3 regions of the Streptomyces ferrugineus genome follow, and region 1 is predicted to be linked to each of the others. Evidence: riboswitches for the same ligand, from Rfam matches in the RefSeq annotation. Region 1 holds a riboswitch; each other region holds the start of a gene.
What was found. Region 1 has a riboswitch for cyclic di-AMP ahead of IM697_RS44635 (C40 family peptidase). Riboswitches for the same ligand answer to the same signal wherever they lie in the genome.

Region 1 (4,063 bases):
TCATGCCGTTGCCGGAGTAGATCCCGACGTGTCCGACGTGGAAGAGCACCAGGTCACCGGGCTCCAGGTAGGCCAGGGCGACCCCCCGTCCCGCCGACGCCTGCTCCTGGGCGGTGCGGGGCAGCGTGATGCCGGCGGCCTTCCAGGCGGCCTGGGTGAGGCCGGGGCCGTCGAACGCCTCCGGGCCGGTCGTGCCCCAGACACAGGGCTTGCCCAGCTGTGCACGAGCGAACTCCAGGGCGCGGACGGCCCGGGTGTCCTGCGATCCCGTGGAGGTGAGGGCGGTGCTCGGAGCCAGTGCTGCGCCCGGGTCCGGCGTCAGGCTCAGGACGGGAGCAGTGAGGGGGTCGGCGATCGGGGCCGGGGCGGGTGTCGGCCAGGCCGTCGCGCCGGGCGGGACCGTGGTGAGGTCGGCTGCCGACTGGGCCCGCAGTGCCTGCCACTGCTCCTCGGCCGACGGCTCGAGCCGGGCCGGTGCGGCACCCCAGGCGTCGGCGGCGGGCAGGGCGGCGGGCGCCGTGAGCGGATCCGCCGTGAGCGGATCGCTCTGTCGCGTGGCGTACAGGGACAGCAGTTCGCGGGCCAGGTCCAGCTTGCGCTGGTTCTGCTCCTTGGTCGCCCGCAGCCCGGACCGCTGCTGGAGGTCGGCCGCCGCCGGTTCGGTGGCCGGGGCGGCCGAGGGGGGCAGGGCGGGGATCGCCGGCATGACCTGGGTGGCCTGAGCGTCGGCCTCCGGAGCGGCCGGCAGGGCGGCGAGCGGGTCGGCGGGCAGCTCCGCCAGGGGATCCGTGCCGGTGGTCGGTGCGGCCGTCAGCTCCAGTGGCGCGCGACCGGAGGCCCCCAGCGCCAGGTCGGTGCCGTCCGCCGGCCGCGCGGGCCTCGACTGGGCGGGACGGTCCGGCATTCTGTCGCTCGGCAGCACCGCCGGGACGATCGGACCCAGATTCGCGCGCGCACGGTCGAACCACTGCCGGGCGACGCTGTCGAGGGAGCGGTCGCCGCGCCGGCTGTCCGCCTCCCGGGGCGGGGCGGCGGGTGCGCGTCCGGCGTCGGCCGATGGGGCGGCGCGCCCCGGCGGTCCCGCCGACGACGCACGGGTGGCGTTGAAGGTTCCCGAGTCGGTCTCGGCCCGGTCGTAGAGAGCGGCGACTCGTCGGCTGACCTCCTCGCGGCTCGGTGACTCGTCCGCGAGGGAGGGGGTGGCGCCCGCCGTCTGGCCGAGCAGGGCCACCGAGGTGAGGGCCGCCGACGCGAGTGCGGAGTTGCGCATGCCGGGCAGGCTGAGAGCCCCCGGCCGCGCGGTGCCTTCCGGCGCCATGGGCGACGTACTCCTTCCGTACTCCGCCTACCGAGTTAGCTGACGGGTTCGGGCGGTCGGTCCGGAAGGTGTGCCCTACGGCCCTTGCCCCGAAAGGCGGTCGGGCCGATTCACCCCAAGTTCGGTTGGGTCCCCGGCTCCGGTGAACCTCGATGGCGCACCGGACTCGGCGGAGGCCGCGCGTCCCGACGGGGTTCGCCGGAGGTCGTCGTGCGGCCTGATCCGTAACCTAGCCAACTTGTGCGCCTGCCGTGAAGGTTGAGGCGTTAAATGTCCGATACGTTTTTGTGACCTTCGACGCTTGGAGGGGAATGGCCGCCCGCTTCACTTCGCGGTGCTTCGGCGCCGCCACGCTTCGTAGTGATCCAGGATCGTCTGCTCGATCGGGCGGTAGCTGATGCCCAGTTCGCCGATGCTGCGGCTGTTGTCCACTCGGAACCGGATGCCGAGGTGTTTGCGGATGTGATCCTGCGTCAGTCCGAAGGCGGGGCCGAGGACGCGAACCGGCCAGTGCGGGAGTGCGGTGCGCGGGAGGCGGAGGTCGCGCGGGTGGCGGGTGCGCAGGATGCGGGACATCTCGTGGAACGACGTCATGGTCTCGGCGGCCACGATGTAGCGGCCCTTGGCGTCCGGGTTCTCGGCCGCCGCGATGTGCGCGTCGGCCACGTCGCGCACGTCCACCGTGGTGAAGCTGAAGTCCGGGGCGCCGTAGAAGAAGTAGCCCCTGAACAGCTCCTGGAGCAGGAACAGGCTGCCGGACTCGGAGGCGGGAGTGAGGGACGGCCCCAGGATCAGGCCGGGGTTGACCGACACCATGCGCCAGCGTCCCTGGGCGGCCTCCGCCTCCCATGCCGCGCGTTCGGCGACCGTCTTCGCGTAGTGGTACGGGTTGTTCTCCACCGTGCTGGTGGTGTTGAAGTACCGCTCCGAGAGCACCTGGTCGTCCATGTCCAGGACGTCCGCGTAGTCGCCGAAGATCGCGCCCACGGTGGAGGTGAACACGAGCCTGTCCACCGTGGGCGTCCGCTCGATGGCCGCCAGCACATTGCGGGTGCCGTGCAGGGCCGGCTCGACCATCTCCCGGCGGCCGTCCTTGATCTTCTCCGGCATACGGAACGGCGAGGCCACATGGAACACCGTCCGGCATCCGGCCATCGCCTCGTCGAAGGAGCCCTCGGACAGCAGGTCCGCCTCGAACAGCGACAGTTGACCGGGGTGTGCCTCCTGCATCTCCCGCAGCGGCCGCAGCTTCGCCGTGGCGGCCGTGTCGCGCACCGTGGCGTGGACCCGGTGGCCGCGCTCCAGGAGCCGCCTGACCAGATGACTGCCGACGAAGCCGCTGCCGCCGGTCACCAGCACGGCCGCCGAACCGTCCGAGCCCACGCCCCTCACCCCTCACATCGTGCGGTCGGGGGTCACCCTATGGCGCCGTGTCACCAGCGCGGGAGCCGCGGCTCGTACTCCGGGTGGATCCGCCGCATGTAGCCCGTGTCGTCGCGGGAGCGCACCCCCGACTCGACGTACAGCCGGTGCAGCCGGTCGAGGGCGTCGTGGTCGAGTTCGACACCGAGCCCCGGGCCGGTGGGTACCTCGACCGCACCGTCGCGCAGTTCGAGGGCGCCGGGGGCGATCACGTCGTCGGCCGAGTTCCACGGGTAGTGGGTGTCGCAGGAGTGGTCGAGGTTGGGGATGGCCGCCGCCACATGGGTCATCGCGGCGAGGCTGATGCCCAGGTGCGAGTTGGAGTGCATCGACAGCGCGATGCCGAACGCCTCGCAGACCGCCGCCAGTTCACGGGTGCGGCGCAGCCCGCCCCAGTAGTGGTGGTCGGTGAGCAGCACCTGGATCGCCTGCTGCTCGATCGCCGGCTTCAGATGCTCCCAGGCGATCACGCACATGTTGGTGGCGAGGGGAAGCGGCGAGCCCTTCGCCACCTCGGCCATGCCGGGGATGGTCGCGGTCGGGTCCTCCAGGTACTCCAGCACGCCGTCCAGCTCGCGGGCGACGTACCCCGAAGTCTCCACCGTCCAGGCCGTGTTGGGGTCCAGTCGCAGCGGCTGCCCGGGGAACGCCTCCGCCAGTGCCCGGATCGCCGCGATCTCCTCGTCGGGCGGGAAGACACCGCCCTTGAGCTTGAACGAACGGAAGCCGTAGCGCTGTTGCATCAGCCGGGCCTGCTCCACGATCCCGGCGGCATCCAGCGCCTCGCCCCAGTCGTCGCCGACCGCCGGGCGGCCGTCGAGCGCCGGGTGCCGCGCCCACTTGTAGAAGAGGTACGCCGCGAAGGGCACCGAGTCCCGGACCCTCCCGCCCAGCAGATCGCTGACCGGGCGGCCGAGCAGCCTGCCCTGGGCGTCGAGGCAGGCGACCTCCACCGCCGAGGTCGTCCAGCCGCGTTCGTGGGAGCTGGGCACGGTCGGGAGCAGGGCGGCGTCGATGGCCGTCGCGATGGCCGTCGTGTCGAAGGCGTCCATGCCGACGACCGCCTTCGCCGCTGCCTGAAGTCGCTCCAGACGGGCGGTGCCGCCCGGGGACTCGCCGAGGCCCACCGTGCCGTCCTCCAGGACGAGTTGGAGGACGATGCGCAGGGCCAGCGGCTCGTGGACGCCGCCCGAGTTGAGCAGGGGCGGGTCGCGGAAGGCGATCGGCGTGATGATCAGCTCGCGGATGCGGGTGCCGAGGGCGGTGCTCATGCGCGGACCGCCTCCAGACCGCGGTCGACGAGTTCGGCGAGCCGGGCGACAT
Region 2 (4,063 bases), 2.4 Mb from region 1:
GGTCGAGCACCGGGCAGCCGTACCGGTCGGCGATGGCCCGCACATGGCCGTTGTACGTGGCGATCTTGCCGCGCAGATGCTTGAGCACGGGCACGCCACGGGTGTCGAAGCCGGTCGTCACCATGACGGTGCCGACGGCTGAGGTGAGCCGGACGATCGCCCGCTCGAATCGCTCGGCCACCTCGTCGGGGTCGGTGCCGGGCCGGATGATGTCGTTGCCGCCCGCGCAGAACGAGACCAGGTCCGGGGCCAGTTCCACGGCTTGCGGAAGCTGGTCCTCGACGATCTGGTCGAGAAGTTTGCCGCGCACGGCGAGGTTGGTGTAGTCGAAGTCGCCCTCGGGCCGCCGGTCCGCGAGGAGAACCGCGAAACGGTCGGCCCAGCCGACGAACGCCCCGTCGGGGCCGGGGTCGCCGACGCCCTCGGTGAAGCTGTCCCCCACCGCGACGTACGACCCGATCACTGATCTGCTGTCACTCTTCGAATCGCCTGCCACGTCGGGACATGATTCACCTTCGAATGTGACCTACGCGACCGTAGGAAAGGGTTGACGAGCGGTGAGATAAGCCACTGCCAAAGTGTTCACCAAACCCGGAATAACCCTCTGAACTGGGGTGTTGTCGGCGCACATCGCCGCCGAACCGCGGGCACGCCGAAGGCCGGACCCGGGGATCGAGGTCCGGCCTTCGGCCGTATGCCAGGCGGGCGTTGTCGCGCGGGCGACCGTCAGCCGATGCCGACGCCCTTGGAGCGGAGGTAGGCGACCGGGTCCACGTCCGAGCCGTAGTCCGGCGAGGTGCGGATCTCGAAGTGCAGGTGCGGCCCGGTCACGTTGCCGGTCGCGCCGGAGAGGCCGACCTGCTGGCCCGCGGTCACGGTCTGGCCCGCCGAGACGGAGAGCGAGGACAGGTGGGCGTACTGCGCGTAGTGGCCGTCCTCGAGCTGGATGACGACCTGGTTGCCGTAGGCGCCGCCCCAGCCGGCCGAGACGACGGTGCCCGCGCCGACCGCCTTGAGCGAGGTGCCGGTCGCGGCGGCGAAGTCGACGCCGGTGTGGTAGCCGCTGGACCACATGCTGCCCGCCACCTTGTATCCGGTGCCGAGGGAGGCGCCGGCCAGGGGGGCGGAGAAGCCCTTGACGGCGCCGGTCTCGGCGGCCGTGGTCGTCTTCGCGGCGGACTTCGAGGCGTTCGAGTCCTTCGAGGAGGACTTCGAAGAGGAAGACGGCGCGGAGGACGAGGACTTGGGGGTGCTCGTCGTGGCCTTCTTGCCGCCGATCGTGAGCTTGAGGCCGGGGTGGATCAGCGCCGGGTCGTCGCCGACGGCCGCACGGTTGTCGGCGTAGAGCCGCTTCCAGCCACCGCTGACGTTCTGGTCGTCGGCGATCTTCGCGAGGTAGTCGCCGGCCTTCACCGAATAGGTCCGCACGGCGTTCTTCTTCTCGGGCGCGGCCTTCTTCTCGACGGTCTTCTGACCGGCGACCGGAAGGGACTGAACGGCCTTTTCCGAAACGGACTGCGAGGGAGCGGCGTGGGCGCCGGTGGCCCCCATGAGCGGAAGAGCGAGAGCGGCGCCACCGGTTCCGGCGACGGCGATGGATCGAGTGAAGCGCAGGGACTTCGGACGGCGGTGCTTACCCTTCGCGGGCATGGCGAATTCCTCTCCGGCGCCTGCGAGGTGAGCTGTCGGGTGCGGGCTGGAGATGCCCGGCCGCGCCGGAGCGCGACTTGACCCCAAGCCGTTCCGGAGACCGGAACAGGCGGTTGTACCTGTGGGTCCCCCGCTCCTGCCGTGCACGGGTGAGTCAGCGCGGGATCCGGGCGGCGGCAGGATTAGGCGTCCGTCCGGATTGGTGGCGAACGTAAGCGAGGAAGACGCACGGGAACAAGCGAGAGGTTCCATCCGAATGCGTTCCTGTTGATCCCCTGTGGGAATTACCGGTCACTGTCCGTAAATCATCGGAGCGTCGCCCGACACAAAGCCCCTTGAAAAGCACATGAATTACGTGAACATGACGGGCGACGCACGGTTACGAATATGACGCTCCTCACGTGACGTTGCTCCACCTTCCTTTAGCGCAGAGCGAGTTGGAATGAAGGCGCCAATTCGGACAGAACCCCTAGATGCGACGGAGGCGAATAACTGCCGCATCAAGGTCGCCGTGCAGACCGGCGCGCAGCCCGTGATGCACCAGTACGGCCCCTCGGTGAGTTTCGCCCGTTTCAAGGCATTCGTACGATGCTGTCGGGTCGAGGCCGCGCAGCCGCAGGGCCGGCAGGGGCTCACCGAAGCTCTGGGCCTGGAGCCAGGCGAGGACGACCGTCTCGTCCCCGAGCACGTACTGCACCGCGCTCAGCCCGCCCCGCGGCGGCCGCAGCCGGTAGAGGTCGCCGCGCTGCACGAGCGGGCGGATCTCCTTGTACAGCGCCACCCAGTCCCGGGCCTCGGCCAGCTCCTCCTCCGTCCATCGCGACAGGTCGCCGCCGACCCCGAGCACCCCGGCCATGGCGCTGACGAAGCGGAAGCGCAGGGAGCTGGCGCGGTGGTTGAGCATGGCGTTCGGGCTGTCGGTGACCCAGGCGGCCATGGCACGGGCCGGGTGGATCTGGCTGTAGCCGTGCTGGATGGCGAGCCGGTCGAGGGGGTCGGTGTTGTCCGAGGTCCACACCTGGTCCGTACGGCTCAGCACGCCGAGGTCGATCCGTCCACCGCCGCCCGAGCAGGACTCGAAGGCGACGCCGGGGTGCGCGGCGCGCAGCCGGTCCAGAAGGCCGTACAGGGCGTGCACGTGGTCGACCCAGAGGCGCTGCGGATACGGCTCACCGGGCCAGCCCGCGTCGGTGAAGCAGCGGTTGAAGTCCCACTTCACATAGTCGATCGGGGCGCTGGTGAGGAGCCCGTCGAGCTGTTCCCAGAGGTAGTCCTGGACGTCTTCGCGCGCGAGGTTGAGTACGAGCTGATTGCGGAATTCCGTCCGCTTTCGTCCTGGTTGATACTGAACCCATTCTGGATGAGCGCGATACAACTCGCTGTCCGGATTGACCATTTCCGGTTCGACCCAGATGCCGAACCGCATCCCGAGCGCGTGCACGTACTCGGCGAGCGGCTTGAGGCCGGACGGGAAGCGGTCGGGGTTGGGTGTCCAGTCGCCGAGCCCGGCGCGGTCGCTGGTGCGCGTCCCGAACCAGCCGTCGTCGACCACGAACAGCTCGACGCCGATGGCCGCGGCGCGCCGCGCGAGCACGCTCTGCTGCTCCTCGGAGATGTCGAACTCCGTCGCCTCCCAGGAGTTGAACAGCACCGGCCGGTCCCGGTCGGCGTCGGGGATCACATACGCGCGCTGGTACGCGTGCCACGCCCGGCTCGCCCCGCCGAAGCCGCCGTCGCTCCACAGGCCGGCGAAGACGGGCGTCGTGAAGGACTCCCCCGCCGCGAGGCGCAGCAGCCCCGAGTCGTCGTGTCCGGCCCCGCCGGTGATCTGCACGCGCGCGTCCGGCAGTTGGGCCACGGCGATGCGCCAGGACCCGGACCAGCCGAGGGCGCAGCCGTAGACCTCGCCGCGCTCCTCGGTGGCGTCCGTGTCGAGCGCGACCCAGGGGAGGTGCTGGTGGCCGGTGTGACCGCGGCGGCTGCCGATGACCTTCTCACCGCGGGTGAGCGGGGCCTGCGCCAGCCGGGACTCCGCGCCCCAGCGGCCGTGCAGCTGGGACAGCCGCCAGTCCTCCCGGTCGGGCAGCGTCCAGGTGGCCGAGTCGGCGCGCAGCAGCTCCAGGGCGCGTCCCTGGTTGTGCAGAGTCACCCAGCGCTCGATCACGTCCCCGCGCATCCGATAGTGCAGGGTGACGTTCAGCCCGTCGTCACAGAAGCGCAGCCGCAGTTCGTCACCCTCGGTCTCGTACCGCTCGAAACCCCACTCGGTGCCGCGCCGCTCCTCGGTGCGCACGGACAGGGCGGGCCGTACGAAGCGGGGGCCGCCCTCGACCGGGTACTCCTCGCGTCCGTCGAGCGGGGACTCGAAGGGCCGGTACTCCGGCAGCGGGCGTACGGCGAGGGCCTCGGCGTC
Region 3 (4,063 bases), 2.7 Mb from region 1:
GCTGCATGTCGGCGATCTCGGCGCGCTGGGAGACGTACTGCCTCATCGGGTAGGCCAGCGCCACGACGAGGGAGCAGACCACCAGCGCGAGCAGCGCGGCGCGGCCAGTGAGCCGGGAGCGCCTGGCCTGCCGCTTGGTCTGGGAACGGTAGACACGGGCCGCCGTCTGCTCGCCGAGCAGCCGGATCCTGGTCGCGGTGGAGAAACGGTCCCGGTCCTTGACGGCCATCGGCTCTGCGCCTCCCCTTTCACGTGCGTACGTCCCCGCACACGGTACGGGACCGAGTACGGGGACGTACGTACGACGCTGCTCTAAGGCCTGTCTCAGCCCTTGAAGCGCGGGAACGCGCTACGGCCGGCGTACACCGCCGCGTCGTCGAGGATCTCCTCGATGCGCAGCAGCTGGTTGTACTTGGCGACGCGCTCGGAGCGGGCCGGGGCGCCGGTCTTGATCTGGCCGCAGTTGGTGGCGACGGCCAGGTCGGCGATGGTGACGTCCTCGGTCTCGCCGGAGCGGTGGGACATCATGCACTTGAAGCCGTTGCGCTGGGCCAGCTCGACGGCGTCCAGGGTCTCGGTCAGCGAGCCGATCTGGTTGACCTTGACCAGCAGGGCGTTCGCGGAGTTCTCCTCGATGCCGCGGGCCAGGCGCTCCGGGTTGGTGACGAACAGGTCGTCGCCGACGAGCTGGACCTTGTCGCCGAGCTTCTCGGTGATGGTCTTCCAGCCGGCCCAGTCGTCCTCGAACAGCGGGTCCTCGATGGAGACCAGCGGATAGGCCTCGACCAGCTCCGCGTAGTACTCCGTCATCTCGGCGGCCGAGCGGTCCTTGCCCTCGAAGGCGTAGGAGCCGTCCTTGTAGAACTCGGACGCGGCGACGTCGAGCGCGAGGGCGATCTGCTCGCCGGGGGTGTAGCCGGCTTCCTTGATGGCCTCGAGGATGAGGTCGAGGGCCTCACGGTTGGAGCCGAGGTTCGGGGCGAAGCCGCCCTCGTCGCCGAGGCCGGTGGCCAGGCCCTTGCTCTTCAGCACCTTCTTGAGGGTGTGGTAGACCTCGGTGCCCCAGCGCAGCGCCTCGGAGAAGGACTCCGCGCCGATCGGGGCGATCATGAACTCCTGGATGTCCACGTTGGAGTCGGCGTGCGAGCCGCCGTTCAGGATGTTCATCATCGGCACCGGCAGCAGGTGCGCGTTCGGGCCGCCCAGGTAGCGGAAGAGCGGCAGGTCGGACGCCTCGGAGGCGGCGTGGGCGACGGCGAGGGAGACGCCGAGGATGGCGTTGGCGCCGAGGGAGCCCTTGTTGTCGGTGGCGTCCAGGTCGAACATCGCCTGGTCGATCAGGCGCTGCTCGGTGGCGTCGTAGCCGACCAGCTCCGGGCCGATCTGCTCGATGACGGCGAGGACGGCCTTCTCGACGCCCTTGCCCTGGTAGCGGTTGGGGTCACCGTCGCGGAGCTCGATGGCCTCGAAGGCGCCCGTCGAGGCGCCGGACGGAACGGCGGCACGACCCGTGCTGCCGTCGTCGAGGCCGACCTCGACCTCGACCGTGGGGTTGCCTCGGGAGTCCAGGATTTCCCGGGCTACGACGACGTCGATGGACGGCACGAGCATCTCCTTCTGGGATGTGACGCGGGTACGCAGTGCGCGGTGCGTACTGCGAGACGAGCCTAACCGGCTCCGGGCGTCAGACCAGTGGTCGACCGCCCCGTGGACAGAATCGAGAGTAAATTGTTTCCGAACGGAACAAAAACACCGCCCGCGATGCGGGCACAAAAAAGCCCCGCCCCGGCGCGTACGGGGGAAGACGCACCGGGGCGGGGAGTTCGTGAGGGACGGGGGGTGACCCTCACGACACCTTCACTATGAGGTCCACGGATGTGAAGGCGCTGTGGTTCACCTGTCGGCCGCGTGTTTCCGCCGCCGCCGGCCCGCCCCCCGCACCTTCCTCTTACTTCAGGTGCAGCTGCTGACCCGGGTAGATCAGGTCCGCGTCCTCGACGATGTCCTTGTTCAGCTGGAAGAGCTTCTCCCAGCCGCCCTTGACGTCGCGCTCCTCGGCGATCGAGCTGAGGGTGTCGCCCTTGACGACCTTGTACTCGCCGTCGCCCTTCTTGACCTTCTTGCCGGTCGGGGTGGTGACGGTCTTGGTGCTCTTCTTGGCGGCCGGGCGGTCCGTGGAGCGGGAGGCCGACTGCTGCTCGGTGGAGCGCTCGGTGCTCTGCGAGGAGCCGCTCGCCGAAGAGCCGCTGTAGGCGGCGCTGGACAGGCCGGTGCCGCAGTGCGGCCAGGCACCCTTGCCCTGGCCGGCGAGGACCTTCTCGGCTATCTCGATCTGCTGGGCCTTGGTGGCCTGGTCCGCGGTGGAGGCGTACGCCGTGCCGCCGTACGCGGCCCAGGTGGAGGCGGAGAACTGCAGACCGCCGTAGTAGCCGTTGCCGGTGTTGATCGACCAGTTGCCGCCGGACTCGCACTGGGCGACGGCATCCCACTCGGACGCGGTGGCGGCGGAGGCGCTGCCGGCCGCCATCAGCGGGGCGGCGACGGCGGCGGCACCGGTGACGCCGACGACGGCGATGGCGCGAGCGGCCTTGGACGGACGACGGTGCTTGCCCTTGCTGGAAAACAGCATGGAGAGATCCCCTCACCGACGCCTGCGAGGTGAGCTGTCGGGTTCGGGCCGGTTGAGTTGCCCGGCCGCGCACCGCTGGTGTCCAGTGCGCGACTTCACCCCAAGCCGATTCCGGCCGTGCGGCCCCGAAGGGCCTCAACTGCCGGACCCGGCGCAAACCTTGGGTCCCCCGCTCCTGCCTACGGCGCTTTACGCGACGACTGTTCCCGTACGGCCGCCGGCAGGATTCGGCGTGACGGCTGTCGGGGCTCGCTCTGGTGGCGAGCGATCACGACCGTAGACACGCGATTCGCGGAATTACAAAGACGATCAGGGCTTCTGAGATCTATCTCTCACTGCTTTCAAAGCGGACATTAGCCGCGAAACATGACGCCAACTGCCGCCGCCTTTCGCCCTGTTCGACCGTTATTCGACGGGGACGTCCAGGGTCTGACCGGGGAAGATGTGGTTCGCGTCGGACCCGATGGCGTTCTCGTTCGCCTTGTACAGCGCGCGCCATCCGCCGTCGAGGTCAAGGGAGTCGGCGATCGAGGCGAGAGTGTCGCCCGAGCGGACCTGATACGAGGCATGGCGGCCGGAGGACTTGGTGGCCGCGTCGTCGGCCTTGCCCTCGTCGGCGCTGGGTCCACGATGGCGACCGGAGCCGGCCGCCGGAGCGTCGACCGCCCCGGTGTCGACGAGACCCCAGGAGCCCGCGTCCTGCCCCGGGTTGTCCTGATTGTCGTCCTCGGACGCCTCCACGGGAGAGCTGTCCGGCGACTGCGAAGGGGTTGATTCGGGCGACTTGTCGGACTTCGAGGATTTGTCATCCCGAGACGGAGAAGGTGTGGAATTCTCGGGCGATTCGGATGAATCGTCAGGCGTGCCGCTCGGCGAGCTCAAGGGGTCGTCGGATGGGGTGGACGCATCGGAGGAGTCGGATTCGCTCGACGAACCGGATGAATCCGAAGAGTTGGACGAGCCTGACGACCTGGACGAATCAAGCAAGCCGGATGATCCGGACACCTCGGAGGGTGAGTCCTCCGCCACACCGGTGTCGAGGTCGATCGCCCCGGACTTCTTGGTGAGCCCGTTGAGCACCGCACAGGTGCCCCAGGGGGCGGTGCCCTGGTCCGCGAGGATCTCCTGGGCCACGGCTATCTGCTGGGAGCGGCTGGCCAGATCGGGGCTGGCGGCGTAGTCGAGGCCGCCGTACTTCTCCCAGTCCTCCTGGGTCAACTGGAGCCCGCCGTACTGTCCGTTGCCGTCGTCGGCGCTCCAGGAGCCGCCGCTCTCGCAGTCGGCCACCTTGTCCCACACGGTGGCTTCGGCGGCGCTCGCGCCCGTGGCGCCGAGCAGCGGGATGGCGATTGCGGACCCGGTCACTCCGGCCGCGACGAGAAGAGCCGGAGCCTGACGGGGGCGACGGTGACGACCGTTCCCGGAGAGCATGCG

Region 2: another riboswitch for cyclic di-AMP. It lies ahead of IM697_RS28415 (M23 family metallopeptidase); the one in region 1 lies ahead of IM697_RS44635 (C40 family peptidase).
Region 3: another riboswitch for cyclic di-AMP. It lies ahead of IM697_RS05485 (LysM peptidoglycan-binding domain-containing protein); the one in region 1 lies ahead of IM697_RS44635 (C40 family peptidase).

What each region holds. Positions count from the first base shown of each region.
Region 1 covers NZ_CP063373.1:3,854,211-3,858,273, forward strand. The annotation lists gene IM697_RS44635 (C40 family peptidase) at 1-1,318, opposite strand, end outside; cyclic di-AMP (ydaO/yuaA leader) riboswitch at 1,327-1,500, opposite strand; gene IM697_RS17605 (NAD-dependent epimerase/dehydratase family protein) at 1,643-2,701, opposite strand; gene IM697_RS17610 (glucarate dehydratase family protein) at 2,752-4,011, opposite strand; gene IM697_RS17615 (5-dehydro-4-deoxyglucarate dehydratase) at 4,008-4,063, opposite strand, start outside.
Region 2 covers NZ_CP063373.1:6,289,101-6,293,163, forward strand. The annotation lists gene IM697_RS28410 (SGNH/GDSL hydrolase family protein) at 1-463, opposite strand, end outside; gene IM697_RS28415 (M23 family metallopeptidase) at 727-1,650, opposite strand; cyclic di-AMP (ydaO/yuaA leader) riboswitch at 1,655-1,820, opposite strand; gene IM697_RS28420 (alpha-galactosidase) at 2,120-4,063, opposite strand, start outside.
Region 3 covers NZ_CP063373.1:1,150,271-1,154,333, reverse strand. The annotation lists gene IM697_RS05495 (FtsB family cell division protein) at 1-229, opposite strand, end outside; gene eno (phosphopyruvate hydratase) at 325-1,605, opposite strand; gene IM697_RS05485 (LysM peptidoglycan-binding domain-containing protein) at 1,949-2,629, opposite strand; cyclic di-AMP (ydaO/yuaA leader) riboswitch at 2,634-2,826, opposite strand; gene IM697_RS05480 (LysM peptidoglycan-binding domain-containing protein) at 3,035-4,060, opposite strand.